3 regions of the Castellaniella sp. FW104-7C03 genome follow, and region 1 is predicted to be linked to each of the others. Evidence: predicted binding sites of a transcription regulator. Region 1 holds the regulator's gene; each other region holds the start of a gene.
The links. The regulator LexA, encoded in region 1, represses DNA repair genes until DNA is damaged. The targets are predictions, from matches to a motif close to ACTGTATNNNNATACAGT.
Positions count from the first base shown of each region.

Region 2: ABS758_RS04385 (Y-family DNA polymerase) is a predicted target of LexA. The motif match lies at 2,465-2,482, and genes of this name have one in related genera.
Region 3: recA (recombinase RecA) is a predicted target of LexA. The motif match lies at 6,906-6,923, and genes of this name have one in related genera.

Region 1 is NZ_JBELOK010000018.1:3,364-13,302, reverse strand. It holds gene tig (trigger factor) at 1-1,056, shown strand, start outside; gene clpP (ATP-dependent Clp endopeptidase proteolytic subunit ClpP) at 1,056-1,715, shown strand; gene clpX (ATP-dependent Clp protease ATP-binding subunit ClpX) at 1,729-3,027, shown strand; gene lon (endopeptidase La) at 3,187-5,646, shown strand; gene lexA (transcriptional repressor LexA) at 5,667-6,404, opposite strand; gene ABS758_RS14675 (amino acid aminotransferase) at 6,496-7,701, opposite strand; gene uvrB (excinuclease ABC subunit UvrB) at 7,818-9,848, shown strand; gene ABS758_RS14665 (low molecular weight protein-tyrosine-phosphatase) at 9,937-9,939, shown strand, end outside.
Region 2 is NZ_JBELOK010000003.1:76,566-86,504, reverse strand. It holds gene hmgA (homogentisate 1,2-dioxygenase) at 1-1,178, shown strand, start outside; gene ABS758_RS04390 (MFS transporter) at 1,159-2,373, opposite strand; gene ABS758_RS04385 (Y-family DNA polymerase) at 2,554-3,900, shown strand; gene ABS758_RS04380 (error-prone DNA polymerase) at 3,945-7,307, shown strand; gene ABS758_RS04375 (RES family NAD+ phosphorylase) at 7,416-8,438, opposite strand; gene ABS758_RS04370 (sce7725 family protein) at 8,448-9,383, opposite strand; gene ABS758_RS04365 (sce7726 family protein) at 9,391-9,939, opposite strand, start outside.
Region 3 is NZ_JBELOK010000007.1:74,330-84,268, forward strand. It holds gene ABS758_RS09780 (hypothetical protein) at 1-162, shown strand, start outside; gene ABS758_RS09785 (aspartate carbamoyltransferase) at 360-1,652, shown strand; gene ABS758_RS09790 (recombination-associated protein RdgC) at 1,694-2,599, opposite strand; gene ABS758_RS09795 (MFS transporter) at 2,920-4,548, opposite strand; gene ABS758_RS09800 (sensor histidine kinase) at 4,599-6,059, opposite strand; gene ABS758_RS09805 (response regulator) at 6,068-6,769, opposite strand; gene recA (recombinase RecA) at 6,991-8,052, shown strand; gene recX (recombination regulator RecX) at 8,042-8,569, shown strand; gene ABS758_RS09820 (LysR family transcriptional regulator) at 8,664-9,581, opposite strand; gene metE (5-methyltetrahydropteroyltriglutamate--homocysteine S-methyltransferase) at 9,685-9,939, shown strand, end outside.

The DNA of each region.
Region 1 (9,939 bases):
CTGGCTGGCAGCCCCAGTCTCGAGCCCAAGCTCGAAGGTGCAGAAGACGGCGTGATGGCGTTTTCCGCCACCTTCGAAGTCTACCCGGATGTCGAGCTCCCCGACCTCGCCGCGCTTGAAGTCACCCGCAGCGCAGCCCAGGTTGGCGAAGCCGAAGTCCAGAAAACACTGGATATCCTGCGCCGCCAGCGCACCATCTTCAAAGCTGCGCCAGATCGTGCCGCCCAAGAGGGCGATCGCGTCACGCTCGACTTTGCCGGCACCATCGACGGTGTGGCATTTGACGGCGGCACCGCAGAAGACTTCCCGTTTGTGCTGGGGCAGGGCCGCATGTTGCCCGAGTTCGAAGCCGCTGCCACGGGTCTGAAAGCCGGTGAAACCAAGACTTTCCCGCTCGATTTCCCCGAAGACTACGGCAGTCCTGCCGTCGCGGGCAAGAATGCCGAGTTCACCATCATGGTCAAAGAAGTCGCCGAGCCCGAGCTTCCCGAAATCGACGCCGATTTCGCCAAATCTCTGGGACAAGCCGAAGGCGACATCGACGCTCTGCTGGCAGATGTGCGCGGCAACGTCGAGCGCGAAGCCCAGGCCCGTGCCAAAAGCCGTACCAAATCTAGTGTCATGGACGCCCTTGCCAATGCGTGCTCGTTTGATCTGCCCAAGGCCCTGATCGACAGCGAAGTCGCCAGCCGCACTGCAGCCGCACGCGAAGAGCTCAAGCAACGTGGCTTGCCCAATGCTGATTCCATCCCCATCCCCGAAGACACCTTCCGCCCCGAAGCCGAGCGCCGTGTGCGTCTGGGCCTGCTGGTCGGAGAGCTCATCAAGGCTGCCGATCTTACCGCCAAGCCCGAGCAGGTTCGTGCCCGCATCGAAGACTTCGCCAAGAGCTACGAGCAACCGGCCCAAGTGGTGGCTTACTATCTGGCCGATCGTCAACGCCGCGCCGAGATCGAATCCCTCGTCCTCGAAGATAACGTCGTCGACCACGTGCTGTCTTTGGCTAAGGTCACCGACGAAAACGTCGATTTTGATACCTTGATGGGAACACGTTAATGTCCAGGTTCGCCGATTTCTACGCATCGATGTACGGTGGAGAATCCGTCACACCCACGGGCCTTGGCTACGTGCCCATCGTAATCGAGCAATCGGGCCGTGGCGAGCGTTCCTACGACATTTATTCGCGCTTGTTGCGTGAAAGAGTGATTTTTTTCGTCGGCGCCGTCAACGATCAATCCGCCAATCTGGTGGTTGCCCAGTTGCTCTTCCTGGAGTCGGAGAACCCTGACAAAGATATTTCCCTGTACATCAACTCCCCGGGCGGCTCCGTGTACGCGGGGATGGCCATCTATGACACCATGCAGTTCGTCAAGCCGGCCGTCTCCACCCTGTGTACCGGCCTGGCAGCCAGCATGGGGGCTTTTTTGCTGGCAGCCGGCGAGAAAGGCAAGCGCTATGCATTGCCCAACTCGCGTATCATGATTCACCAGCCGTCAGGTGGTGCGCAGGGACAGGCGTCTGATATCCAGATTCAGGCCAAAGAAATCCTCAGCCTGCGTGAGCGCCTCAACGGTATTTTGGCCGAGCGCACCGGGCAGGGCATCGAACGCATCGCGGAAGATACCGAACGTGATAACTTCATGTCAGCCGAGGACGCCCAGGCTTATGGCCTGATTGACAAGGTTCTGGTTTCGCGCACCAACGAAACCCTATAAGTACAGGTTTGCCATGACTGAAAAAAAGGGATCCGGCGAGGACAAGACCTTGCACTGCTCCTTCTGCAACAAAAGCCAGGCTGAAGTCCATAAACTGATCGCCGGGCCCTCGGTGTTCATTTGTGATGAATGCATCAGTCTGTGCAACGACATCATCCTCGACGAAAAGCAGGAAGCCGCCCGGGATGCCGTGCGCAACGAGCTGCCATCTCCGCAAGAGATCAAGTCGTTCCTCGATGGCTATGTCATCGGGCAAGAAACACCCAAACGCAATTTGGCGGTGGCGGTCTACAACCACTACAAGCGTATCCGTTACGCAGATGCCAAAACCGGCGATGTAGAACTCTCCAAAAGCAATATTTTGCTTATTGGGCCCACGGGCTCGGGCAAGACCTTGCTGGCCCAAACCCTTGCACGGATGCTGGATGTGCCGTTCGTGATGGCCGATGCCACCACGCTAACCGAAGCCGGTTATGTGGGTGAAGACGTCGAAAACATCATCCAGAAGTTGCTGCAAAACTGCAACTACGATGTCGAGAAGGCGCAGCGCGCCATTGTCTACATCGATGAGATCGACAAAATTTCCCGTAAATCGGATAACCCGTCGATCACCCGCGATGTCTCCGGCGAAGGTGTGCAACAGGCACTGCTCAAGCTGATCGAAGGCACCGTCGCCTCGGTACCGCCGCAGGGTGGGCGCAAGCATCCCAATCAGGATTTCGTTCAGGTCGACACCACCAACATTCTCTTCATCGTGGGTGGTGCGTTTGACGGCCTCGAGAAAATCATCCGCGACCGCAGCGAGCGCTCTGGTATTGGTTTCTCTGCCACGGTTCGTGCCCGCTCTGAACGCGGAGTCGGTGAGCTTTTTGCCGAAGTCGAGCCCGAGGATCTGATCAAATTTGGTCTGATCCCCGAGCTTGTCGGGCGTCTTCCGGTGGTCGCTACCCTCGAAGAGCTCAAAGAAGATACGCTGGTTCGTATCCTCACCGAGCCTCGCAATGCGGTGGTCAAGCAATTCCGCAAATTGCTCGAAATGGAAGACGTCGAGCTCGAAGTCACACCCGAGGCACTCACCGCCATTGCACAGCGTGCAATCAAGCGGCGTACGGGGGCACGGGGTCTGCGCTCGATCATAGAGCAAGCCCTTTTGGGTACGATGTTCGAGCTGCCTTCCCGCCACGACATCAATAAGGTAGTGCTGGATGCCGACGCAGTAGAGGGCAAGCATGCGCCACAATTGATTCAGGGTACACGACGCAGTCAGTCGCCCTCCGAGGACGAAAAAACACTGCGCTCGGCTGCAGCGTAACGACATCAGCTGCGGCACCGGCGTTCTGCCTATATACTGGTTTGTGCGTGCTGGCCCTTGAAACCGCTGGCACTGTCACCATATACCAAAGCAGGCAACATGCTAAAAAAGGAAGCCTGCGCTTCCTTTTTTTTAGAATCAATCTTTTAGGAAGCAACCATGTCTGCTAGTCAGATTCTGACACAGGAACCTGCGGATCTGCCGCTGCTGCCGCTGCGTGACGTCGTCGTTTTTCCACATATGGTCATCCCGCTGTTTGTGGGGCGTCCGCGATCCATCAAGGCGCTCGAGCTTGCCATGGAGGCAGGCAACAGCATCATGCTGGTCGCCCAAAAGTCAGCCAGCAAGGATGATCCCACCCCGGACGACCTCTACGAGATCGGCTGTGCGGCCAGTATTTTGCAAATGCTCAAGCTCCCCGATGGCACCGTCAAGGTGTTGGTCGAAGGCCTTCAGCGTGCCCGGATTCTTTCTGTCTCTGATGCCGAAACGCACTTTACGTCTCGCGTCAGTGGCATCGAAGAAGAAACCACCGAAATCGCCGAAGCCGAAGCGCTGCGCCGGGCGGTACTCGGGCAATTCGAGCAATACGTCAAGCTCAATAAAAAAATTCCTCAGGAAATCCTCACTTCGCTGTCTGGTATTGATGATGCCGGCCGCCTGGCGGATACCATTGCGGCACATCTGCCACTCAAGATCGAGCAAAAGCAGTCTTTGCTGGAGATGCCTGGTGCCGAAAACCGCCTCGAATCCCTTCTGGCCCAACTAGAGTCCGAGATTGAGATTCTTCAGGTCGAAAAGCGGATTCGTGGCCGCGTGAAAAAGCAGATGGAGAAAAGCCAGCGCGACTACTACCTCAACGAGCAGGTCAAGGCCATCCAGAAAGAACTGGGCGAGGGCGAAGAAGGCGCTGATATCGAGGAGCTCGAGCACAAGATCGAAGCCGCCCGGATGTCCAAGGAAGCCCGTAAAAAGGCCGATGCCGAGCTTAAAAAGCTGAAGCTGATGTCTCCGATGTCTGCTGAGGCAACGGTGGTGCGCAATTACATCGATACCCTGCTGAGCCTGCCTTGGTACAAGAAAAGCCGCGTCAATAACACCCTGAAAAATGCCGAAGAAGTGCTCGATGCCGATCACTATGGCCTGGAGAAGGTCAAAGAGCGCATTGTCGAGTACCTTGCCGTGCAACAGCGCGTAGACAAACTGAAGGCGCCTATTCTTTGTCTGGTGGGGCCTCCGGGCGTGGGTAAAACCTCGCTGGGGCAATCCGTAGCCCGTGCCACCAATCGCAAGTTTGTGCGCATGGCGCTGGGTGGTGTGCGCGATGAAGCCGAGATCCGTGGCCATCGCCGCACGTATATTGGTTCCATGCCGGGCAAGATCCTGCAAAACATGAGCAAAGTGGGTGTACGCAACCCCTTGTTTTTGCTGGATGAGATCGACAAACTCGGTGCTGATTTCCGTGGCGATCCATCTTCGGCCTTGCTCGAGGTGCTGGATCCCGAGCAAAACCATACGTTCCAGGATCACTACATCGAGGTCGATTTCGATCTCTCGGATGTGATGTTTGTGGCAACCAGCAACACGCTCAACATCCCGCCCGCATTGCTGGATCGCATGGAAGTCATCCGTCTCTCGGGCTATACCGAAGACGAAAAAGTGCACATCGCGTTTGATCATTTGCTGCCCAAGCTCATGAAAAACAACGGTGTCCAAGAAGGCGAACTCTCCGTCACCGAGGCCGCCATCCGCGATATCGTGCGCTACTACACCCGCGAAGCCGGTGTGCGTGCGCTTGAGCGTGAAATCTCCAAGATCTGCCGCAAGGCGGTCAAGCGCCTGTTGTCATCCAATACTATGGCCAAGAAAGGCCACAAGGCAAAGATCAAAGAGTCGATCACGGTTGATTCGGATAATCTTGGCGATTACCTGGGTGTGCGTCGCTACAGCTTTGGCGTGGCCGAGAAAGAAGACCGCGTGGGTCAGGTAACCGGCTTGGCCTGGACAGAAGTCGGGGGCGACCTCCTCACCATCGAGGTGGCCGACATGCCTGGCAAGGGTGTCGTCACCCGTACGGGTTCACTCGGCGATGTGATGAAAGAATCCGTCGAGGCAGCACGCACGGTGGTCAGGGCACGTGCCCGTCATTGGGGTATTGCCGATCAGGTCTTTGAAAAGCACGATCTGCACGTGCACTTTCCTGAAGGCGCCACGCCCAAGGATGGTCCGTCTGCGGGGATCGCCATCACAACCGCCATGGTGTCTGCGCTTACCGGCATCCCTGTACGCTCGGATGTGGCCATGACGGGTGAAATCACCCTGCGTGGCGAGGTTCTGGAAATCGGCGGCCTGAAAGAGAAACTGCTGGCTGCACATCGGGGCGGCGTCAAAACCGTGATGATCCCCGAGGAAAACGTCAAGGATCTGGCCGAAATTCCGGACAACGTCAAAAACCACCTTGAGATTATTCCGGTTCGCTGGATTGATCGGGTACTTGAAGTTGCCTTGCGGCGAGTGCCGGTACCTTTGTCTGACGAGGAAGTTGCCCGATTGGCCGCAGAGGCGGTGGCAACCGCCAAGCCGGCAGAACCAGGTTCTGGGGGCGTGCTTAAACACTAAACAGGGTATATGCGGGTGGGCTAGTGCAGAGATTGTGTACGAATAAGGCCCACCGCAATCCCTTCGATGGCGAAGTCGTCTGCTGCGGTGATCTCGATGGCTTGAAAATCGGTGTTTTCGGGCAGCAGGCGGATACGCTGGCCAATATGCTCCAGGCGCTTTACCGTGACATCATCGCCCAGACGTGCAACCACAATCTGGCCGTGGTTTGCCTGGGGCGTGCTGTGTACCGCCAGGAGGTCGCCATCCAGGATGCCGATATCGCGCATGCTGCTGCCTCGCACCCGAAGCAGGTAATCGGGTGAGGTATCAAATAGACCAGGAGATACGGGGATTTCGCGCTCGACGTGCTGAGCCGCGAGAATTGGGTGGCCGGCGGCCACGCGTCCGATGATCGGGAGCAGGCGGGTATCGGTGGTTGCAACCCACGCAGGCCCGCCGGGCAGTGCCAACGGTGGGATGTTGTCTTGGGCGGATAGGGCATTGCCGCCCTGGTGGGTTTGTATCGAGGCTGCCTGTGGTTGTGTGGCGGCTGACATTGCCAGTGGAGTAAGCTGAATGCCGCGCGACGTGCCGGCTGCCAACTGGATGTAACCCTTGCGTGCCAGTGCCCGGAGATGGTCTTCGGCTGCGTTGGCAGAGCGGAAACCCAATGCCCGGGCAATTTCTGCCCGAGTGGGGGGCCGCCCCGTCTGGCTGATGGCCTGGACAATGAGTGTCAGGATTTCTGACTGGCGGGCAGTAAGCTTAAGGGACATGGCCGATTACTGGATAGAAATACAGCCTGTATTGTGTCCGATCGCCCGCCAGATGGCAAGTACCGTGAAATCCGTTACTTAAGCGGCTTGCTTAACCTTTGATCACCTGTGCGATGGCCCGGGCAACGTAGTCGATGTTGGCGTTGTTCAGGGCTGCCACGCAGATGCGGCCGCTACCGACCGCATAAATGCCGAAGTCTTCGCGCAGACGCTCGACCTGGGGTTTTGTCAGGCCGGAGTACGAGAACATCCCTCGCTGGGCCTCAACAAAGCTGAAGTCCTGGCTGACGCCGTTGGCCTGGATTTTTTCGACCAATTGATGACGCATCGTGCGGATGCGGTCGCGCATGCCCGCGAGCTCTTCAGACCAGAGGGTGAAGAGCTCGGGGGTGTTCAGTACTGCGGACACCAGCGCGCCGCCGTGGGTGGGCGGGTTGGAGTAGTTGGTGCGAATCACGCGCTTGAGCTGGCTCAGGACGCGTGTGCTTTCCTGATCATCACCCGTCACCAACGTGAGCGCGCCAACGCGTTCGCCGTACAGTGAGAACGACTTGGAGAACGAAGAGCTGATAAACATGGTCATGCCCAGCTCGGCAAGCAGCCGGACAACGGCGGCGTCTTCTTCGAGGCCTGCACCAAAGCCCTGGTAAGCGATATCCAGGAAAGGAACCAGTTGCCCGGCCTGCAGCGTTTGTGCGATTTCGCGCCATTGCTCGGCACTGGGGTCTACGCCTGTGGGATTGTGGCAGCAGGCATGCAGCACCACGATAGTGCCGGCGGGCAGGGCTCGCAGCGATGCCAGCATGCCGTCGAAGTTCAGGCCATGGGTGGCTGCGTCGTAGTAGTCATAGCTGATCACCGGGAACCCGGCTGCCGAGAAGAGGGCCTCGTGGTTCGCCCAGCTGGGGTTGCTGATAGCCACCTTGGCATTGGGCAAAATGCGCTTCAGGAAATCGGCGCCCACTTTGAGTGCGCCGGTGCCACCCAGCGTTTGCACCGTAAGAGAGCGGTGCTCGGAGATCAGGGGTGACTTGGCGCCCAGCAGCAAGGCCGCTGCCCCCTGGTTGTATCCCGGGATCCCGTCTATGGGCAGGTAATTGCGTGGTGCGGCTTGTTCAAAGAGCTGGCTTTCAGCCTTGCGCACTGCCTTCAGTAATGGGATACGGCCGTTATCGTCAGTGTAGACGCCCACCCCCAAATTAACTTTTGTTGACCGGTTATCGGTCTTGAATTGTTCGTTCAGACCCAGGATGGGGTCGCGTGGGGCAAGTTCGACAGAAGCGAAAATAGAGGACATGGGATACCGTTGGGACAAAGATAGGGGTAGTTGGAGATCCCTTAAAGGATCTCTTGGTCACAAGGGGCCAACGATGTGATAATAAGGGGTTTACCCGAATGGTGTCTAGACAGGCGATGGAGAAATCCCAGAATATCCCAGGCTTTGAGCATTTTCCGGACAGTCCGTTTCAGTTGTTCCAGCCGTATCCACCGGCCGGCGATCAGCCCAAGGCCATCGATGCGCTTGAAGCGGGCATCCGCGACGGGCTGATGAATCAAACCTTGCTGGGGGTTACGGGCTCAGGCAAAACCTACACCATGGCCAATTTGATCGCGCGTACTGGGCGGCCGGCCATTGTGCTGGCGCCCAATAAAACGTTGGCGGCACAGCTGTATGCCGAGATGCGTGAGTTTTTTCCGCGCAATGCAGTCGAGTACTTTGTGTCGTACTACGATTATTACCAGCCCGAAGCCTACGTGCCGTCGCGTGATCTCTTTATCGAGAAAGACTCCTCGATCAACGAGCACATCGAGCAGATGCGCCTGTCGGCCACCAAAAGTCTGCTGGAACGTCGGGATACGATCATCGTAGGGACAGTCTCCTGCATCTACGGGATCGGTAACCCGGCGGACTACCATGCCATGGTGCTTACGCTGCGCACCGGCGACCACATCGGCCGCCAGGAGATCCTGGCGCGTCTGGTATCCATGCAATACGAGCGTAACGATATGGATTTTGGGCGGGGTACCTTTCGGGCCCGGGGCGAAATTATCGATGTGTTCCCGGCGGAGCACGCTGAGAAGGCGATCCGTATTACGCTCTTTGATGATGAAATCGAGTCGCTGGATCTGTTTGATCCGCTCACCGGCAAGCTGGTGCAAAGCCTCGTGCGCTTCACGATCTTCCCGAGCTCTCATTATGTGACGCCGCGTGAAACCGTCTTGCATGCAATCGGAACCATCAAAGAAGAACTCTCCGCCCGTCTGTCCGAGCTGACACATGACGGCCGTCTGGTAGAGGCCCAACGCCTCGAGCAACGTACCCGGTTTGATCTTGAAATGCTGCAAGAGCTAGGCTTTTGCAAAGGCATCGAGAATTACTCCCGCCATCTGTCTGGTGCAGCTCCGGGAGAGCCTCCTCCCACGTTGATCGACTACTTGCCGTCTCAAGCCTTGATGTTCATCGATGAAAGCCACGTGACGATCGGCCAGCTGGGCGGCATGTATCGTGGCGACCGTTCACGCAAGGAAACCTTGGTGCAGTTTGGGTTTCGTCTGCCCTCGGCGCTGGACAACCGCCCGTTGCGCCTCGAAGAGTTTGAGGCAAGAATGCCCCAGTGCGTATTTGTGTCCGCCACGCCGGGCCCCTACGAGGCTGCGCATGCGGATCAGATTGTCGAGCAGGTGGTGCGCCCCACGGGGCTGGTCGACCCAGAAGTAGAACTGCGGCCTGCAGCGACCCAGGTTGATGACCTCCTGGGTGAAGCCAAGCTCTGCATTGCGCGTCACGAACGCGTGTTGGTGACAACGCTGACCAAGCGGATGGCCGAAGACCTTACGGAGTACCTGCAGGAGAACGGCCTGAAGGTGCGCTATCTGCACTCTGATATCGATACCGTAGAGCGTGTGGAGATCATTCGCGATTTGCGCCTGGGCGCGTTTGACGTACTAGTGGGCATCAACCTGCTGCGCGAGGGGCTGGATATTCCGGAAGTCTCGCTTGTTACGATTCTGGATGCTGATAAAGAGGGTTTTCTGCGCTCTGAACGCAGCCTGATCCAGACGATCGGGCGTGCTGCGCGTAACCTGAACGGGCGTGCCATCCTGTATGCCGACCGTATCACCGACTCCATGCGCAGGGCCATGGACGAAACCGCCCGTCGTCGCGAGAAGCAGCAGGCGTTTAACCTTGAGCATGGCATCACTGCCCGGGGTGTCAACAAGGCTGTGCGTGATCTCATCGATGGTGTGTCGCTGCCGGCAGCACCTGTGGGGCTGGCGCCAGAGTTTGACGAGCACCTCCTGGGTGATGAAAAGGCATTGGCCAAAGAGATTCGCCGGCTTGAGCAGAAGATGAATGACCATGCTCGTAACCTGGAATTCGAGCAGGCGGCGGCCGTCCGGGATTCGCTGCGGGCCCTGAAAGATCGAGCATTGTTGTCCTGATGCCAAACATCCGGGATCACCCGGGTTTTTTGCGAATTCTACCTAAAAAAGCTTGCTAAATATCGGGTTTTCCCGCACAATTTTACCTATC
Region 2 (9,939 bases), on a different contig from region 1:
ATGCCGAACAAATCAACGGCACCGCGTTTACGGTGTCTCGATCGGCCAACCGGCGATCCTGGTTGTACCGGATTCGCCCGGGGGCCACGCATGGTGCATTTGCGCCCTCTCAGGCCGCCCCGCGCTGGCTGTCCAACTTTACGCAAACGCCCATGCCGCCCAACCGCATGCGCTGGGATCCCATCGCCTTGCCCGGCACAGACGCCGCCGTGGATTTTATCGATGGCATGATGACAGTGGCCGGCAATGCAGGCTGCGGCATCCATGTGTACACGGCCAACCGCTCGATGGGCAAACGGTATTTCTACAACTCGGATGGCGAGCTGCTGATTGTGCCGCAACAGGGGCGGCTTACCGTGGTGACCGAGATGGGCATCATCGAGGTTGAGCCCCAGGAAATCGTCGTCATCCCCCGTGGGATCCGGTTCCAGGTGCAGCTGCCCGATGGCGTGGCGCGCGGCTTTGTGTGCGAAAACCCCGGTGCCCCGCTGCAGTTGCCCACGCTGGGGGTTATTGGCTCTAACGGCCTGGCGCACCCGCGAGACTTTTTAACCCCCGTGGCCGCCTGGGAAGACACCGAGGGCGATTACGAGATTCTCACCAAGTTTGATGGGCACTTCTGGACGGCAAAGTCGGATCACTCGCCTTGCGATGTGGTGGCCTGGCACGGCACGCATGCGCCCTACAAGTATGATCTGCGCAAGTTCAATGTCACCGGCTTTATCAGCTACGACCACCCCGATCCCTGCATGAACCTAGTGCTGCATTCTCCCAGTGCCGCGCCGGGTGTGGATACCCTGGATTTCATTGCCTTTGCCCCGCGCGTGCTGGCGATGCAAGACACGTTTCGTCCGCCCTGGTTCCACCGCAATATAGCGGGCGAGTTCATGGGCAATCTGCACGGGCAGTACGACGCCAAGGCAGGCGGATTTGGGCCGGGCAGCATGTCCATCCACAACACGATGACGGCCCACGGGCCTGATGCCGCAACCTTCGAGAAAGCCAGCGCGGCCGACACCCGCAAGCCTGATTACATCGAAGACACCATGGCCATCATGTTTGAAACCCCGGTAATCATCCATGCCACCGAGCAAGCCTTGCAGTCGCCGCACCGGCAGATGGATTACCCGGATGTCTGGAAAGGCCTGAAAAAGTACTTCAACCCTGGGCAGCGTTAAGCTTTGGCTTACGCCGGATCATCAGGGCGATAATCGCCAGGGCACAAAACCCCGCTGCTGCGCCAAACGTGGCAGCGGGCCCGATGCGATCCCACAGCAGGCCTGCAATCACGCTGGCAAAAAGAGTGGCCACGCCGCACACCAGGTTAAAAAAACCAAAGGCGGTACCGCGCAAATCACCCGGCGCGGCATCGGCCACCATCGCGGCCAAAAGCCCCTGGGTAAGCCCCAGATGCAGGCCCCACAGCGCCATGCCTAAAAAGACGGCCCACCAGGTGGATACGGTGGCCAGTAAAAGGTCTGCGGCGGCCAGCACGGCCAGCCCAATGATCAACAGTGCGCGGCGGCTGACGTGGTCGGCAAGCCGGCCGCACGGATACGCCGACAGCGAAAACGTCAGGTTCATCACCACCAGTGTCAAAGGCACCAGTGCAATCACAACGCCCACATGTTGTGCCTGCAAAACCAAAAAGGCTTCGCTGAAACGCGCCAGGGTAATCAAGGCCCCAATGCCCGCCACCCACCAGTAGGCGCGGTTTAGCCGGCGCAGGTTTTCGCGGCGGATGGGGTTGGTGCGTGGCTTGACGCCCGTTTTGGCCTGGGGGGGCTCTTTTAGCCCAAAGGCCAACAATGCAATACTGGCGGCAGCCGGGATCACAGCCACCCAAAACGCAGCCTGAAACTGGTCGGCCCACAGCAGCATCAGCCCCACGGCCAGCAGCGGCCCCAGCGTGGCGCCCACGGCATCCAGTGCCTGACGCAACCCAAACGCGGCGCCGCGATACTCGGGTGGGGTTAAATCGGCCACCAGCGCATCGCGCGGTGCGCCCCGTACCCCTTTGCCCACGCGATCCAGCATGCGGGCGGCAAACACCACGCCCAGTGTCGGTGCCAGCGCAAACAAAGGTTTGGTAAGGGCAGCCAGGCCATAACCAAAAATAGCCAGGCCTTTGCGCTTGCCTAGAAAGTCGCTGAGCACGCCGGAAAACACTTTGACGATCAGTGCCGTGGCCTCTGCCAGGCCCTCGATCCATCCCACTTGCAGCGCGCTGGCCCCCAGCACGGTAACCATAAACATGGGCAGCAGGCTGTGGATGAGCTCTGAGGAGGTGTCCATCAGCAGGCTGACGAAACCTAAAACCCAGACCCCTCGCGGAAGGGTGTCGCTGGATTGCGCGGGGCTTGGTTTAAGCATGAAAGGTTTCCGGGTTGAGTATGTGTGCCGTGGATCACTTCCGGGAGATTACACGCCTATTTTTAGATCAGAGTGAGAGGCTTATGAAAAGACTGTATGTTTAAACAGTATAATTAAATATCCTGCCCTTCTGGCCGGCCTTGCCTGGCCAGGCGGCATGATGTTTATTTGGCTTTGTTTATGTCTGTGTGGATAGGCGTGTACGCGCCTGCGGGCGCCCAGGGCCTGGCCAGCGCCCTGCGGCGTTTTACCCCTGATTTGGCCTTGGCGCCAGAGTCTGTCATCTTGCTGGATGTCAGCGCCAGCCTGCGGCTGTTTGGCGGCATCCGGGCCCTGCGGGCACAGGTGCGGCAGGCGGTGGGTGGCCGGCCCTCAGGCCCAATCGTATCCGTGGCGGCCAGTGGCCCGGCGGCCTGGATGCTGGCGCGCAGCGGGCAGGGGGGCAGCGCCTTAAGTGCCCGGGCCTTGCAGCGGGTGCTGCAGCATATGCCGTTGTGGGTGGCGCCGCCCGCCCGGCCGTTTCTGGATTGGTTTCAAGAACTTGGTTGCACCACCCTGGCCGATCTTCAACGCCTGCCGCGTGTGGGGCTTAAAAAACGCTGCGGGCCGGCCCTGCTGGATTGGCTCGATCAACTGCAGCAGGGCCGCCACTATGCCTTTAGCGCGCCACCCCTGGTGTTTCAGGCAGGGATCGAGCTGCCCGATCACACCGAGCACACGCCCGCCTTGCAGTGGGCCGTACGGCACCTGATCCAGCAGTTGTGCCAATGGCTGGTGGCGCACCAACTGGACGCCACCACACTGACGCTGCTGCTGGCGCATGATCGGCATGCTGCCCTTTTGGCAGAAGCCACCGGGCAAGGGCCTCAAGGCGTGGTGGGTGCGTCGGCTGCTGCTGGTGCAGGCAGTGACATGTATGGCCGTGTCGACGATGCAAAAAACACCCGCCTGGATATCGTTCTGGGTGTGCCCACGCACCAGGCCGACACCCTGATCCGCCTGGCGCAAGAGCACCTTAACCGGCTGGTGCTGCGGGCCTCGGTGATTGCCGTTTCCTTGCGCGTCTCGCAATGGCAGGCGGCGCAAACCCCCAGTTTGCAGCTGTTTCCAGAGCCCGGCGGGTCTCCGCAAGATCACGCCCGCCTGCTGGCGCTTCTGGCCGCCCGGCTGGGCGCCGACAACATCCAGCGGCCCGTGCTGGTGGCCGACCACCGGCCCGAGGTCGCGGCCCGCTGGATACCTGTTGGGGCTGCGTCCAGCGACACAGCGCTTACCCCGCCGCCCTTGCCGCGCCCAGCCTGGCTGCTGGCGCAGCCGCTGGGGCTCAGGGTGCACCAGCATCGGCCGTTTTATGGCACGCCTTTGCAGCTGGTGTCCGCACCCGAGCGCCTGGCGTGCGGCTGGCAAGACGGCCACCCCGTGGCGCGCGACTACTTTGTGGCCGAGGACGACGCCGGCATCTGCTATTGGATTTTCCGGCAGGGCGGGGCACAGCCGCAGTGGTTTTTGCACGGGCTTTTTGCCTGATCCGACAGGTACCAATGCAATTTCCGAGCCCTTGATCCACACGCATGAATAACGACTCCCAACCTCCGGATCCCGAGCACACAGGATCAGATCGCACCAAATCCGGGCGCGCTAAGCCACCACACATCAAGCCTGCGCGTGCAGCATCCGGCCACCCGGATCCCGGGCCTGTCGAACCAGGCCATCCAGACCCCAACCAGGGCCTGCCGGAATACGCAGAGCTGCTTTGCGTCAGCGATTTCTCGTTTCTAACCGGGGCATCCAGCGCCGAAGAGCTGGTGCAGCGCGCTGCCAAGCTGGGTTATGCCGCCCTGGCCATCACCGATGACGGCACGCTGGCCGGCGTGGTGCGCGCGCACGTGGCCGCCAAGCAGGCAGGGCTGCCACTGATCATTGGCGCCACCTTCGCAATGACGCCTTCCGCCGATCCCATCCCCCCGCCAACCCTTACTTTCCTGGCCCAGCACCGCGACGGCTATGGCAACCTCTGCGAGCTGATTTCCCTTGCCCGCCAGAAGGCCCCCAAGGGCCAATACCGGCTAAGCCCACACGACATGGACACCTTGCCCGCCCATCTGCGTGGTTTGCCGGGCTGCTGGGCCTTGTTGTCGCCACCTTATCCGGCGGATGCGGCGGTGCTGGATGCGCAACTGGCCTGGGCCAAGGCCCGTTTTGATGCGCGTCTGCGGGTAGTGCTTAGCCTGCACGCCCAGGCGCTGGACGACCTGCATCGCGGGCAGGTGTTGCGCAGTGCCGCCGCGCAGCAGGTGCCGGTGCTGGCCAGCAGCTGGCCCCTGATGCATGTGCGCGCCCGCAAGCCTTTGCAAGATGTCCTCACAGCCATCCGCCTGGGCAAGCCGGTGGGGCAGTGCGGCTATGCCCTGCAGCCCAATGGAGAGCGCCATCTGCACAGCCGCCTGGATCTGGCGCGCCGTTATCCGCCGCAAGCCCTGGCCGAAACCGTACGGGTGGCGCGCAGCTGCCGGTTTTCGCTGGATCAGTTGCGCTACGAATACCCCGACGAGCTGGTGCCTGCGGGTGTCAGCCCCGCCACCCATTTGCGCAACGAAACCCTGGCCGGTGCGCAGCGGCGGTTTCCGCAAGGTGTGCCCGAGGCCGTGCGCCAGCAAATCGGGCACGAGCTGCAGCTGATTGCCCAACTGCGCTACGAGGCTTATTTTTTAACCGTCTACGACATTGTGCAGTTTGCCCGCTCGCGCAATATCCTGTGCCAGGGGCGTGGCTCGGCCGCCAACTCGGCTGTGTGCTATTGCCTGGGCATCACCGAGGTAGACCCCGCGCGCACCAATCTGCTCTTCGAGCGCTTTATCAGCCAGGAGCGCAACGAGCCCCCCGACATCGATGTGGATTTCGAGCACCAGCGCCGCGAAGAAGTCATCCAGTACCTGTACCAAAAGTATGGCCGCCAGCGTGCGGCCTTGACCGCCGCAGTGGTTACCTGGCACAGTCGCGGCGCCTTGCGCGACACCGGCCGGGCGCTGGGCGTATCGGCCGATGCCATCGGGCAGCTGGCGCGCCAGCATCGGCGCGTTGATCAGCCCGACCATCTGCTGCAGCGCTTTGCCGATGCCGGGCTGGATGCGGCGCTTCCCCTGCATCAGCAATGGGCGCAGATCGCCACGGTGCTGCGCGGCCATCCGCGCCATTTGTCGCAGCACACCGGCGGGTTTGTGATCAGCCGTGGGCCGCTGACGCGCCTGGTGCCCATCGAAAACGCCGCCATGGACGGGCGCACCATCATCCAGTGGGATAAAGACGATATCGATGCCCTGGGCATTCTCAAGATCGATGTACTGGCCCTGGGCATGTTGTCGATGCTGCACCGGGCGCTGGACTTGATGGCGCAGCGGCAGGGCCGCCCCTTTACCCTGCAGGATATCCCGGCCGAAGACCCGGCCACGTACGAGATGCTCTCGCGCGGGGATACCGTGGGCGTGTTTCAGGTAGAGTCGCGCGCCCAGATGAGCATGCTGCCGCGCCTGCAGCCGCGTTGCTTTTACGATCTGGTGGTTGAAGTGGCCATCGTGCGCCCGGGCCCCATGCAAGGCGGCATGGTGCATCCGTACTTGCGTCGGCGCCAGAGCCTGGAGGCCGTGTCGTATCCCTCGGTGGCGCTCGAGCGTGCCTTGAAGCGCACCCTGGGCGTGCCGATTTTTCAGGAGCAAGTGATGCAGGTGGCCATGCTGGCGGCGGGCTACTCTGCCGGCGAGGCCGACGAACTGCGCCGCGCCATGGCTGCCTGGAAGCGCCATGGCCACATGGAGGTTCATCACGACAGATTGGTGGGCGGCATGCTGGCGCATGGCTACGACCGCGCCTTTGCCGAGGACATCTTTGCCCAGATCCAGGGCTTTGGTGAATACGGGTTTCCCGAAAGCCACGCCGCCAGCTTTGCCCTGCTGGCCTACGCCAGCGCCTGGCTGCGCCGCCATCAGCCTGCCGTGTTTCTGGCCGCGCTGCTAAACAGCCAGCCCATGGGGTTTTACACCCCCGCCCAGCTGGTGCAGGATGCCCGGCGCCGGGGTGTGCGCGTGTTGCCTGTGGATGCCCGCATCAGCCAGTGGGAGTGCACGCTGGAAGCGATGCCCGGAGATGCTGCGTCCGGCGTTGCGGATGCGCAAGCTGTGGCATCGCCCACGCAGCCGTCGGCAACTGCCGGCAGCCAGCCCGCCGTGCGCCTGGGCATGTCCCGCATCCACGGCATGCGCCAATCTGCTGCCACACGCATCGTGCAGGCCCGCCAGGCCCACTCCTTGCCTGATGTGGCCAGCCTGGCGCGCCACGCCGGGCTGGATCGCCACGACCTGCAGGCCCTGGCGCGTGCCGGCGCCCTGCAGCACTGGGCCGGCAGCCATCGGCGGGCCGCCCTGTGGCAAAGCGCGGCAGCCGTGCCCCCGCAGGGCTTGCTGCGCGATGCCCTGCAAGACGACCCCATCCCCGCGCTGCCCGAGGCCACCGAAGGGCAGGGCATTGCCAGCGATTACCGCGTCCTGGGCCTAAGCCTGGGCCGCCACCCGGTGGCCTTGTTGCGTGCCCGCCTGCAGGCCGGCCAACTGCTAAGCGCCGCGCAATTGGCGGGCCTGCGCAACCGCCAGCTGGCGCGCGCCTGTGGTTTGGTCACTGTGCGCCAACGTCCGCAAACCGCCAAGGGCGTGGTGTTTATCACGCTGGAAGATGAAACCGGCCCGGTAAACGTGGTGATTTGGCCGGATGTTGTTGCGCGCCAGCGCCAGCCCGCGCTGCAAGCCACCTTGCTGGCGGTATATGGCATCTGGCAAACTGATGGCCGGGTGCATCACCTGATTGCCCGCCGCCTGGTGGATCGCAGCGATTGGCTGGCCCAGGCGCTGGATGGTCTCACCGTGGCATCCCGGGATTTCTGCTGAACTGGAAAAAATCTAGTGTCAGTCGTCTAGTGAAAACAGTCTGATGGGTGGAAGCCATATGAGATGCTGATTTATCTCTATGATCAGGTTCCTGTGCTCAAAAATGTCTTACGCCGTGCTTACTTGAACGGATACCTTAGTCACGCTGTAAAGCAACACGATCCCTCCAACCGCCCGCTCGGGATTGAATAGCGCTAGGTTGATGCCGTCACTAACGGAGCTACGGTAGACAACTCCGTCGAAGCCGCTCTTCTTGATGAATTCACAAAGGTACTGGCTTGGAATATAGTCGATTGCTGCTCCGGCCGGCTGAACTGGTCTCGTCAACTCTTGGCCTAGGCGTTCCAAAAAAGGTAGATCAGCACGCAACTGGCCGATTTCGCTCGCATCAGTCAGGATGAATGGCGACACCAATTTGCGTGGATTACGTAAATCCACAGCCTTGATCTCGGGGATCGTGAAGTCAGCAACGCAAGCAAACTCACCGGTATGGGGTCGAATCTCAGCAACTGCTGTATCAGGAAGTGACCCCAGATAAAGGTAGGGAATGCCTGCCGGATTGGCTCTGCCATGTAATGAACGCCGTCTTGGCGGTGCACCCATTTGCTCGATTTGGAATACATCATCCTCAATGCGGATCCGTGCGCGATACCATTTTTGGGGTAATTCCGGGGCTAGCAGCATATCGAGAAGTTGGCGGAGGCGGTCTAGGTCAATGGCGACGTCGAGAAACCAGCGATTACCATACATCATCTCGTCGCGCAGCTTGTCCCACTGAGCAAGGCCTTCGCTGATATAACTGGCCGACGGAGTAAAACTGCGCCGGATAATCTCACCGTCATCAAGGATCTCGCCGAGAAGCTCTTTAGCGTGGGCAACATCCATGCGCTGATGGCTAAAGAGCTGCCAGTCGTCCTTCATCCATTCGACCAACGACTTCCCTTCTGCACTTGGTTCGTAGACATTTACTAATAGCTCGAAATAATTCGAAAGCCTGCTTGGTTCAACGAGCTGAGTATTAGTGGTCCCGCAGAAATCGCATGTTCCATGGACAGGATCAAGTGAAGGAAAAAGTTGATCACGTAAGGCGTGATCGTCGAAACATTCCGGGCAGCAAAAACGCTTTGCCATGCGACTATCTCAGTTGAGATAAGCAGCAAGCGTCTCGATGTGATGTTTCATCGAGAGCTTTTTGATGTAGCCAAGACCAGGAAAATGGCCCTTAGCGTGCAATCCCCGGAACTCATTGATTGCTTCGGTCTCAAGAATGTGAGAGGTTCCACTATCCAGCTTAGCTATCAACTTCGCCAATGCCTGTGCGAACTTGCCGGCAGGGTCAGTTGGCGTATCCCTCGTGTCTGAGACAAAGTGATAGATGTACATGACATCATCTTTGTCAGGATCAATGAAGGTTAGGTGGATTGCGACAGCATAGGCAGGGCCACCGCTCTCGCTGTAGGCATCGCCAACAATCAGGAAATCCCCGAAACCAGCCATGCCGAGGTCGCCATAGGTAACGTGGAGATCGGAAAATTCCTCCATCGGAGGATAGTCGGCATTACGCAGCCGCTTGAATCCGTCGCGTACGAGGATGCGCGTGCTTTGATCAAAGTGCTTCCGATAAAGCAGCTTGGCATGATCTTCGATGAAAATGTTGGTGAGGCCGGACATGCCGTCTTTCAACTTTGCCGCCAATGCCTTCTGATCAGTGAAGCCTGAGTGGATTAGAACAGCGTGATGATCCACATGCTGGTGATAGCATGTCACGACTTCATCGGCTGTCATATCACTACGTAGCAGGATGCCGGCAGAAATATTGTCATCGCCCTTAAAATTTTCCTGCAGGAGGCCTGTAATACTTGCTCCGTTTTCCTGATGATCACCGTGATAAGGGTTCACGATAACAATTGCGCTTCCACCAGCATCGCATACTGTCTTCAATGCTTTTTTAAGCCCGCCAAGCGACTCGCGTACTGGCTCAATCACAGGTACAAAATTATTTTTGGCGAGCAACTCCGCCATCTCACGGATCGTGATGAGCTCGAACTGTTTTCCTCGGAAATAAGGATAGTACATACGTCGGTTAGCCCCAAGTTATGGCCACATGCAACGGAGTAGATATGGCGTCAATTAGTCTAGATCGTTCAGAACGATGCACTGATATTGACAATGCCGCAGCCTGCAAGGATCTAGGCAGACAATCAAGAAATCCGCGGAGCGGTGCAAGGTTGCGTGTCCGCTTGAGTGTCCGAACCATCTCCGCATGCAGAATAGTTGGGTCTAGATTGGCGAAGAGGTCACGCATCACGGTGTGCTTCTGTGTATTTGGAACCTCCGGTACTGCTACTCCCATTGCTTGCAAGATTCTGATGCCCTCATCCATTCGCAGCGACTCGAATACAGTCACCGGACAAATCCGTGCCGGACAATCGACTGCTTGGCGTACTGATGTAATTCTGTAGCGCTTGGAGAGGTACATCACTCCCACGTCATCCGGGATTGCCCCCAGTATGCCTTCAATGTGGCCTTCACTCGCGACCACATTCACCGTGGCGAAAACTCGTTTGTAGTTTTCGATTTGGTTAAAGAGCCGTGCAAGTGAATCTCGCTCCGATTTAATCTCGTAGACGGT
Region 3 (9,939 bases), on a different contig from region 1:
GCTCACCCAGGCTTGCATCTGGCCCTTGTGGTGGGGCAGGTGATGTTGGCTGCACCGCAATACACGTCGCCCATTACCCAGCAGCAGGTGGCGTTTGGGGTTGGATCCGTCCATAACGCCGAGTTGGCTGCGCGCTCCATTGCCGGGCTTCAGCAGCCCTAAGCGGTTTTCGGTAAAAGTGCAGATGCTTTTTCATTTGCACATATAAGGTTGTGCTAACAATCCCAGGCTGGCGCAATGTTTTCGCCAGCCTGTTTTGTTGCTTCTATCCCAACTCGGCCGGGATCAGCCCAAATTTTGCTTGCCTGAATGGCGTGTGATCAGTGAAAATCTACGCATTGCGTATATAGGAACTCATCATGGCTGTTTCCCAACAAGTTTTTCTGCGCGATGCCATGCGTCGCCTGAACCTCACCCGGGATGTCTTTGCCGGGCGCATTGGCGTCAAGCGCCGTGCGCTGGATACCTGGCTTCTACCCGAAGGTTCTCAAGAAGCCCGCAGCATGCCCGAGGTGGTCTCGCGGTTTGTCACAGAAATCGTCGAAAACGAAACCCTGATGCAAAAGTATGCGCAAAGCGCACAAAGTGGCTCTTTGCGCGACCGCATTGCTGTAGACAATAAACACCAGTTGCTGTCTGTGGATCAGTTCAGCCGCGAGTCGGTGGAAGACCTGTTCCGTGTGGCTGATCTGATGCAGCCCATCGCCCGGCGGCACAAAGTGTCTCGTGTCCTTGAGGGCGCGGTACTGGGGAATTTGTTTTTTGAGGCCAGCACCCGCACGCGAGTAAGCTTTGGGGCAGCATTTTGCCGCCTGGGCGGCTCGGTGTGCGATACCACCGGGTTTACGTTTTCATCGATGGCCAAGGGAGAGTCTATCTATGACACCAGCCGGGTGATGAGTGGGTACGTGGATGCCATGGTGATCCGCCATCCGGAGAAGGGCTCAGTTGCCGAGTTTGCGGCTGCCACCAATATCCCTGTGGTCAATGGCGGTGATGGCGCCGGAGAGCACCCCAGCCAGGCGTTGCTGGATCTCTACACCATCCTGACCGAGTTTTCGCGCTTGGGCAAACTGCTGGATGGCGCTCATATCGTCATGGCGGGCGACCTCAAATACGGCCGCACCGTGCACTCGCTCATCAAGTTGCTGGCTTTGTATCGGGGGCTGAAGTTCACCTTGGTATCGCCGCCGGGGCTCGAGATGCCGGACTATCTGCTTGAGAAAGCCAGCCGCAACGGTCATGTGATCGAGCAGACGCATGATCTGGCGGCGGGCCTGAAAGGGGCGGATGTGATTTACGCCACGCGGGTGCAAAAAGAGCGCTTCACGGGCGAGAACCTGGAGGGCTATTCGGCCGAGTTTCAGGTAAACAAGGCGATTGTCGACGCGTGTTGTGGGCCGGATGTGATTGTCATGCACCCTTTGCCACGGGATAGCCGTGAAGGTGCCAATGATCTCAGTACCGATCTCAACCACGACTCCCGCCTGGCGATTTTCCGTCAGACGGATAATGGCATCCCCTTGCGTATGGCCATTTTTGCAGTCCTGCTGGGTGTCGAGGGGCTGGTGCAGCACTCGCTAAGGGATGTCACTTGGTTGCCGCCCTCTCATATCGGACCCGACGACAGCGTGTTTCACGGCCTGGATTAACGCCACAATCATTTTGTGGCGCTGCAGATGGACGGCCAGGCTTACTGGCCGTCTGTCCTGAAGCCATCCAGGCTGGTCACCAGATCGTCCAGCAAACGGGCCAACTCTCCCGTCATCAGGGCAAAATCGGCATCAAATTGCTCGGCTTCGTTCGCTGTCTGGGCATCCTGGTGCTCTTTCAGTACGTCCAGGGGCGCCACGCGCTTGATGTCCAGTGTGTCGGTCAGCACAAACGAGACGCGATCATTCCATGTCATGGCCAGGCGCGTGCACTGTTTGCCGGCTTCAATGTGGCGTCGCACTTCGTCGGGGTCTACGGTTTGCCGCACGTAACGAACTGTCGCGCGGGATTCTCCGCTGGATCGCAGCTCGGTGTCCTGGTCGATGGTAAAGCCGTCCGGAGCTTCGTTTTCGCTGAGCCAGCGCGTCATGGCAGCTCCAGGCGAGGTCTGCACATGCAAAGGCAAAATGGGAAAAGGTGTCAGGGTTTTGGCCAACAGGCTCAGGACCTCATCGCTGCGGGCCACTGCTGCCGCGTCGATGGCAACCCAATGGTTGATGGTATCGATCCACACATGGGTGTCGTGCGCGATCACAAAAGCGCGCGGGAGCAGCTCCATGGTCATCTGCTCCTTGATGTCCTTCATCTGCTTGCGGCCGGGCTTGTAGCCTTGCTGCTCTTCGATTTGTTGGGCCCGGGCACGGCTGGCCTGGTTGATGACGGTAGTAGGCAGAAGTTTTTTTTCTGTTTGTAGTCGCAGCAAGATCTGGCCGTGCTGACCATAGGCCAGACCACTGTCATCGCGCGGCGGCATCCAGCCGGATACCTGGCTATCCTGGCTGCTGCCCGGACGAAACGCCAGGGGCTCCAGGGCGGTGTCCAGGTCTGTCAGGGACAGTGAGGCATTGGGGGCAAGACGATACAGCTTCAGATTCTTAAACCACATGGCAGTCAGCAAAAGAGGGCGTTGGAAACAGGGCCCTGATTGTACGCGATGGGTGCGGTTGGGCTGCTGCAAGCGTGCGCGGGGCATGGATGATGCATTGCCGGCACAAAAAAATGGCCCGGTCGAGACCGGGCCCTGAGAAGCAAAGTCCTGACACAAAAAGGCTCGCGGGGGGTGCCAGGACAGCGGTGCAACAAGCGGGATCTGGCCTGGGACGCAAGGGGGAACAAGAGAACCAGGGCACAGGCTTGATGCACAGGCGCAGTTTAATGAAGAGTGCCTGACGAAACTCTGAATCAACACGCGGTTTTTGGTGCGAGTCATTGGGCGTTGAGATCGTTATGGCGTGTTTCGCGAATAAAGAGCATCCCCACGACCAGCGTCATGGCGCACACGATCACCGGGTACCACAGGCCGTCGTACATATCGCCAGTGGTTGCTACCGTAGCAAAAGCCACCGGCGGTAAAAAGCCGCCAAACCAGCCGTTGCCAATGTGATAAGGCACGCTCATCGAGGTATAGCGGATGCGGGTGGGAAACATCTCTACCAGCATCGCTGCAATGGGCCCATACACCATGGTTACCTGCAATACCAAAAAGAACAGCAGCAACAGCACCATGATGTAATTGATTTGCGAGGGGTCTGCGTGCGCTGGATAGCCGTGGCTGCGGATGGCTTCTCGCAGGCTGGCTTGCAGCACGGATTCTCGCAAGGCAAATTCGGCACGTGACAATCCGGTGCCTTCAAATGAATCAATGCGTTCGTCGCCCACCATCGCGTAGGCCACCGAGCCAGGCGGCGCCGGCTGATTGATGTAATGCACCGAATGGCTGGCCATAAAGGCCTTCAGGAGATCGCAGGAGTTGGTAAACGAGGCGATTCCCACTGGATTGAATTGCAGCGAGCACGCATTGGGATCGGAGACCACATACACGGGGGCTTGCTGCTGGGCACGCTCGAGTGCCGGGTTGGCGTAGTGCGTCAGCCCCTTGAACACAGGGAAGTAGCTCAGGCTGGCAATCAGGCAACCGGCCATGATGATGGGTTTGCGGCCGATGCGGTCGGACAGCGCCCCAAACACCAGGAAAAATGGGCAAGCCAGCAATAAGGACAGGGCCACCAGGATATTGGCAAGGTTGGCGTCTACCCGCAGGCTTTCAGTTAAAAAATAAAGCGCATAAAACTGTCCTGTGTACCAAACCACTGCCTGTCCGGCGGTCAGGCCTATCAGGGCCAGCAGGATCAGGCGCAGATTGCGCCACTGGCCAAAGGCCTCTTTGATTGGCGCACGTGATACCCGCCCTTCGGATTTCATTCGGGTAAAGGCGGGCGACTCGTGCAGACGTAATCGGATCCACACGGAGATGACCAGCAGCAGGACGGAGATCAGGAAAGGGACGCGCCAGCCCCAGGACTCAAAGGCTTCCTGCCCCAGGGTGGCCCGGGTGCCCAGCACCACCACCAATGACAGAAACATCCCGGTGGTGGCGGTGGTCTGAATCCAGCTGGTAAAGAAGCCACGTCGGTGGTTGGGTGCATGCTCGGCAACGTAAACGGCCGCGCCGCCGTATTCACCGCCCAGGGCCAGCCCCTGCAACAGTCGCAGCAACAGTAAAATCATGGGTGCTGCGATGCCAATGGAGGTGGACGCAGGCAGTACGCCCACCAGAAAGGTGGACAGGCCCATGATCAGGATCGACACGACGAACGCATATTTGCGCCCGACCATATCGCCCAGCCGGCCAAAGATCAGTGCACCAAATGGACGTACGGCAAACCCGGCGGCAAAGGTGAGGAGGGCAAAGATAAAGCCCGCAGTGGGGTTGACCCCCGAGAAAAAATGCTGGGCAATGATAGCTGCCAGAGAGCCGTAGACGTAGAAGTCGTACCACTCGAAGACTGTACCCATGGAGGATGCGAGAATCACCCGACGCTCTTCGTGCGTCATGGGGCGGCGGTCGTCGTCCGTTGGGTCGGGATCCAGGGTTTGAGTAAAGTTCATGTGTGAACCTGGGGAACGTAATCTCGTGGAAACGACACACGCAGCCGGGTGCCTGCGCTGTAGGGATCCCGATGGTTGCCCGGGGGAAGGAAGTCGATGTGTGCCTGGTGGTGATCTGCAACTTCACGGACGATGGCCAGCCCCAGGCCGCTGCCTTCGGCCTCGTGGCCCAAAATACGATAGAAGCGGTCGAATACACGGCTTTGTTCTTCTTGCGGGATGCCTGGCCCGTTATCCTGCACTTCCAGGCATACCCAGTCTTTGTCGGCCAGGGTGCGAACCGTTACCTGGCCGCCTGCCGGGGTGTACAGCAGGGCATTGTCGACCAGGTTGTTGATAAGCTCGCGAATCATCACCGGATTGCCAAAGACGGGCAGGGCCTCGCCGTCGGTTTCAAAGCCCAGATCGAGCCCGCGGCCGATGGCCGTTTCAACCCATTGGCCAGTGGCTTCCTCGGCTAGCGCCGCAAGATCCAGTTGTTCTGTGGTGCGCGACTGATTGGGGTCGAGGGATTCGGCGCGCGCCAGCAGCAGTAACTGGTTAACCAGGCGGGTGGCGCGCTGGGAGCCCGTGATCAGTTGATTGAGACTTGCGCGCATGCGATCAGGCTCGTGCTCGCGCAAGGCGATTTCGCACTGTGTGCGGATGCCCGCCAGTGGCGTTTTTAACTGGTGTGCTGCGTTGGCCACAAAGCGTCGTTGGGATTCGATGGACGCGGAGAGGCGATGCAGCACATTGTTCATGGCAGCAATCAGGGGCACGATTTCTGCCGGGGCGAGGTCGTCGCGGATGGGGGAGAGGTCGCTGGGCTTGCGCCTGCGCATGTGCTCTTGCAACAGGCTGAGGGGCTCGAGGCCTTGGGTAAGGCCAAGCCCTGCCAGCATCGCCGCCAATGGCAGGATGATCAGCTGCGGGGTAAGCATGCCCGTCAGGATCTCTTGCTGCAAGGTGGCGCGTGCCTCGGCTGGCTCGGCCACCACGGCAAGAAACCCCAGGCCGTCCTGGTCGCGCCCTCCCCATAGATAGGCCAGACGTAATGATTGGTGGTTGAGCGTAGCGTTTCGGTAGCGGATCTGGTCGATGTCGTAGGCCCAGTTCTCGGGGGTCGGGATGAAGGGGTCTCCGGCCATCAGGTGGCCGTTGGCATCCAGGATCTGCCAGGTGGTGGGGCTGTCTTCACCACTGCCGGCCAGTACGGTTCGGGCGGATTCTGACAGCGTAATTGGCTTGCTCAGGCGTTGTTGCTCGACTTCGTGTCGCAACAGGCGCAAATGGCTGGCCAGTGTGCGATCGTAGGGTGAGTTGGCGATATTGAGAGAAATAAAGTAGGTGATGACGATGCCGATGGACCACATCACAAACAAGGGCACAATCATCCACAGCAGGATGCGTCCCAGCAGGGTGGGGTGCCGGCCGGTGCGGCGCCAGCGGCGGCTGTTAGAAGAGGATGCGAACATGGGCGACGTCAGTCGACCGCCGTGGCGTCTGCCGTTTGGTGACGGCTTTCAGGCTCGAGGCAGTATCCCAGGCCTCGCACAGTAAGGATATGGAGATCGGCAGGCTCGATTTTTTTGCGCAGCCGATGAATGTAGACTTCGATGGCGTTGGTGGTAACTTCTTCGCCCCATTCGCATAGCAGGTCGACCAACTGGTGTTTGCTGATCATGCGGCCGCTGCGCGATAAAAAGATTTCCAGCAGGCTGGTTTCCCGGGCGGAGAGCTCGATGGGGACGCTGTCGATGGTGGCGATCCGGCCATTGAGGTCGAATTGCAGGCGCCCGTGACGCAATACCGAGGCCCGGCCCCCGCCATGACGGCGGATCAGGGCGCGCACACGGGCTTCGAGCTCGGTGAGCGCGAAGGGCTTGGACATATAGTCGTCGGCACCCAGATCCAGGCCTTCGACCCGTTGTTCGATGGAATCTGCTGCGGTCAGGATCAGTACCGGCAAAGGGATACCCCGCTGGCGCAATTTGCGCAGCACCGCCAGGCCGTTGAGTCGTGGAAGCCCGAGATCAAGAATCAGGAGGTCGAAGGTTTGCAGCTGCAGGGCGGAGTCGGCGCTGGAGCCGTCGTGGACCACGTCCACGGCATAGCCGTCGTAGCGCAGCGATCTGGACAGCCCGTCCGCAAGAATGCTGTCGTCCTCGGCAATCAGGATACGCATGGCGGAGATGACATCGATTGGAAGGGTTGGGGTGCAGGCACCCGGTTGTTTCAGATTGTCGCATGGGCCCTGACCCTGCGTCATTTAGGGTTAACGATGGCCGTTTATGCAGCGGATTCTGGACAACAGTGTCATAACTGGGATTTTATCCAGTATAATTTAATGCAATAATTTCTCTCATGACTGCAGCCAAACCCGTTTTACGTAAAAGGAACCCACCCATGGACGAACGCACCAGCAAGGCCAACCCCGAACGCGCCAAAGCGCTGGCTGCCGCGCTGTCACAGATCGAAAAGCAATTCGGCAAGGGCTCGATCATGCGCTACGGCGATAACCAGATCGAGCACGACATCCAGGTGGTCTCCACCGGCTCCATGGGGCTGGATATCGCCTTGGGTGTTGGCGGTCTGCCCCGTGGTCGGGTCGTCGAGATCTACGGCCCCGAGTCCTCAGGTAAAACCACGCTTACCCTGCAGGTCATTGCCGAAATGCAAAAAATCGGTGGTACCTGCGCATTTGTCGATGCCGAGCACGCACTCGACGTGCAATACGCCTCCCGTCTTGGCGTCAACCTCGAAGACCTCCTCATTTCTCAGCCTGATACCGGCGAGCAAGCCCTCGAAATCACCGATGCGCTGGTGCGCTCGGGGTCAGTCGATCTCATCGTCATCGATTCCGTCGCTGCATTGGTTCCCAAGGCCGAAATCGAAGGCGACATGGGCGATTCTCTTCCCGGCCTGCAGGCCCGCTTGATGAGCCAGGCACTGCGCAAGCTCACCGCCACCATCAAGCGCGCCAACTGCATGGTTATCTTCATTAACCAGATCCGCATGAAAATCGGCGTCATGTTCGGCAACCCCGAAACCACCACCGGCGGCAATGCGCTCAAATTCTATGCTTCGGTGCGTCTGGATATTCGCCGCATTGGCTCCATCAAAAAGGGCGATGAAGTCGTGGGCAATGAAACCCGCGTCAAGGTCGTCAAAAACAAGGTGGCGCCGCCTTTCAAACAGGTCGAGTTCGACATCATGTATGGCACAGGTATTTCCCGCGAGGGTGAAATCATCGACCTCGGCGTGCAGACGGGCCTGGTCGATAAATCCGGTGCCTGGTACAGCTACAATGGTGAGCGCATCGGTCAGGGCAAGGATAACGTGCGCGAATACCTTAAAGAGCACCCCGACATGGCCTTCGATATCGAAAACCGCGTTCGAGAGCACATGGGCATTTCGCTTCGGGCCACCCCTGCCGGCGATGTTGCGGCCAAGGCAGATGCCGATTAAGGCATCCCGTCCTGCGCTTAGCCTCAAGGCCCGGGCTATCGGCTATCTATCCAGGCGAGAGCACTCTCGCCTGGAGCTCCAGCGCAAGCTGTCTGCTTATTCCGATGACCCCACCGAGATCCAGGCTGTTCTCGACGAACTCGAACACCAGCATTGGCAATCCGATGCCCGGTATGCGCGGGCCTACGCACACCGTACGGCTGCGCGTCAAGGGGCCCGCCGCATCATGGGTGCCTTGCGTCAGCAGGGCCTCTCAGACACGCAGCTGGCCGATATCCAAGAAAACCTACAAGCCACCGAGCCCCAGCGCGCCCAAGACGTGTGGCAGCGCAAGTTTGGCGCCTTGCCGGCCGATGCCCGAGACTACGCGCGGCAGTACCGCTTCCTGGCCGGCCGGGGGTTTTCGTCCGGTGTCATCTCCAGGCTGCTGTCTGGCCGTGGCATGGATGACGATTTCACCGGGCACTCTGGCAGCCGCCCCGACGACGTCATCCTTGACGAGCCGGGCGATTATTAACCTCTTGCGCGTACATCTGCTGCGCGAGGGCTTGCTGCAATTGCCCTGGCACCCGTCCTGACGCCTGCCTTTCTCTGCCAGCGGCCCACCAAAATTACTGGCGTGCCTGCCGGATGCCCGGCAAGGTCTCAAAGCAGGTGCGTCTGGCCTGCTCCACAAACGCTTGCATATAGGGTGTGTCGTTGTCCTCGGTTCGCCGGCCTGCTTGCAGGGTGCGCCAGATGCCCTGGCCCAGACGGCAGATTCTCAAGCCTGGCAGATTTTTGTATTCATCCAGTGCCCAGCTGGGCAGGGCGGCCACTCCACGGCCACTGGCCACCAGTTGCACGATCATAGGGGTCAACTCTGCTGTGCGGGTGCCCACCGGGTCGATGCCGGCGGGATCCAGAAAGGTGGTGAAGATATCCAATCGGCTGCGTTCAACCGGGTAGGTAATCAGTACCTGTGTGGCCAGATCTTCCGGCTCTACCGGGCGTGCTTTGCCGATATCGCTTTGGCTGGGCACTGCCAGCACCAGCTCGTAGGTAAAGAGCGGTGTGTAATCCACCGCATCCAGCGCCTGGGGGTCGGAGGTGATCACAATGTCCAGATCCCCTCGGGTCAACGCAGGCAGCGGCGCAAATGAAAAAGCGGCAGACAGATCCAGAGAGACCTCCGGCCAGTCTTTGCGAAAGGTGTCCAGCGTGGGCATCAGCCACTGAAAGCACGAGTGGCAATCGATGGCCACATGCAGGCGGCCCGCTCGTCCGGCGGCCAGGCGTCGCAGCTCAAGCTCCGTGGCTCGAATCCGCGGCAGCACATCCTGAGCCAGAGTCACCAGCCGCAGGCCGGCCGTGGTAAGCCCTGCCGGACGGGTGCGGCGATTCAGCAAAGGTGTCTTTAGTCGCACTTCAAGATCGCGCAACTGATGGGATAAGGCGGATTGAGTGAGATGCAGGCGTTCGGCGGCCTCCTGCAGACTACCACCGTCGCGAATGGCCAGCAAGGTTTCCAGGTGTCTAACTTCTATCATGAATTTTTCTCATGTTAAGAGTGCAGGATTTGGTTTTTTATTTCTTAGAACCATAGGCAAAATAACATTGGTTGAAGAATTCTAAATCAAACGAGCGATAAACATGACAGTTATTCATAATCTTGGCTTTCCGCGCATTGGTGCACAGCGCGAACTCAAGCGTGCCCAGGAAGCCTATTGGGCAGGGCGAGCAGACCAGCAGAGCTTGCTGGATACCGGGAGCGCCTTGCGGGCCCGCCATTGGGAAACCCAGGCGCAAGCAGGCATGCAATGGGTGCCGGTGGGTGATTTCGCCTGGTACGACCACATTCTCGAGTGGACGACCTTGCTGGGCGCCGTGCCAGCCCGTTTTGGTCAG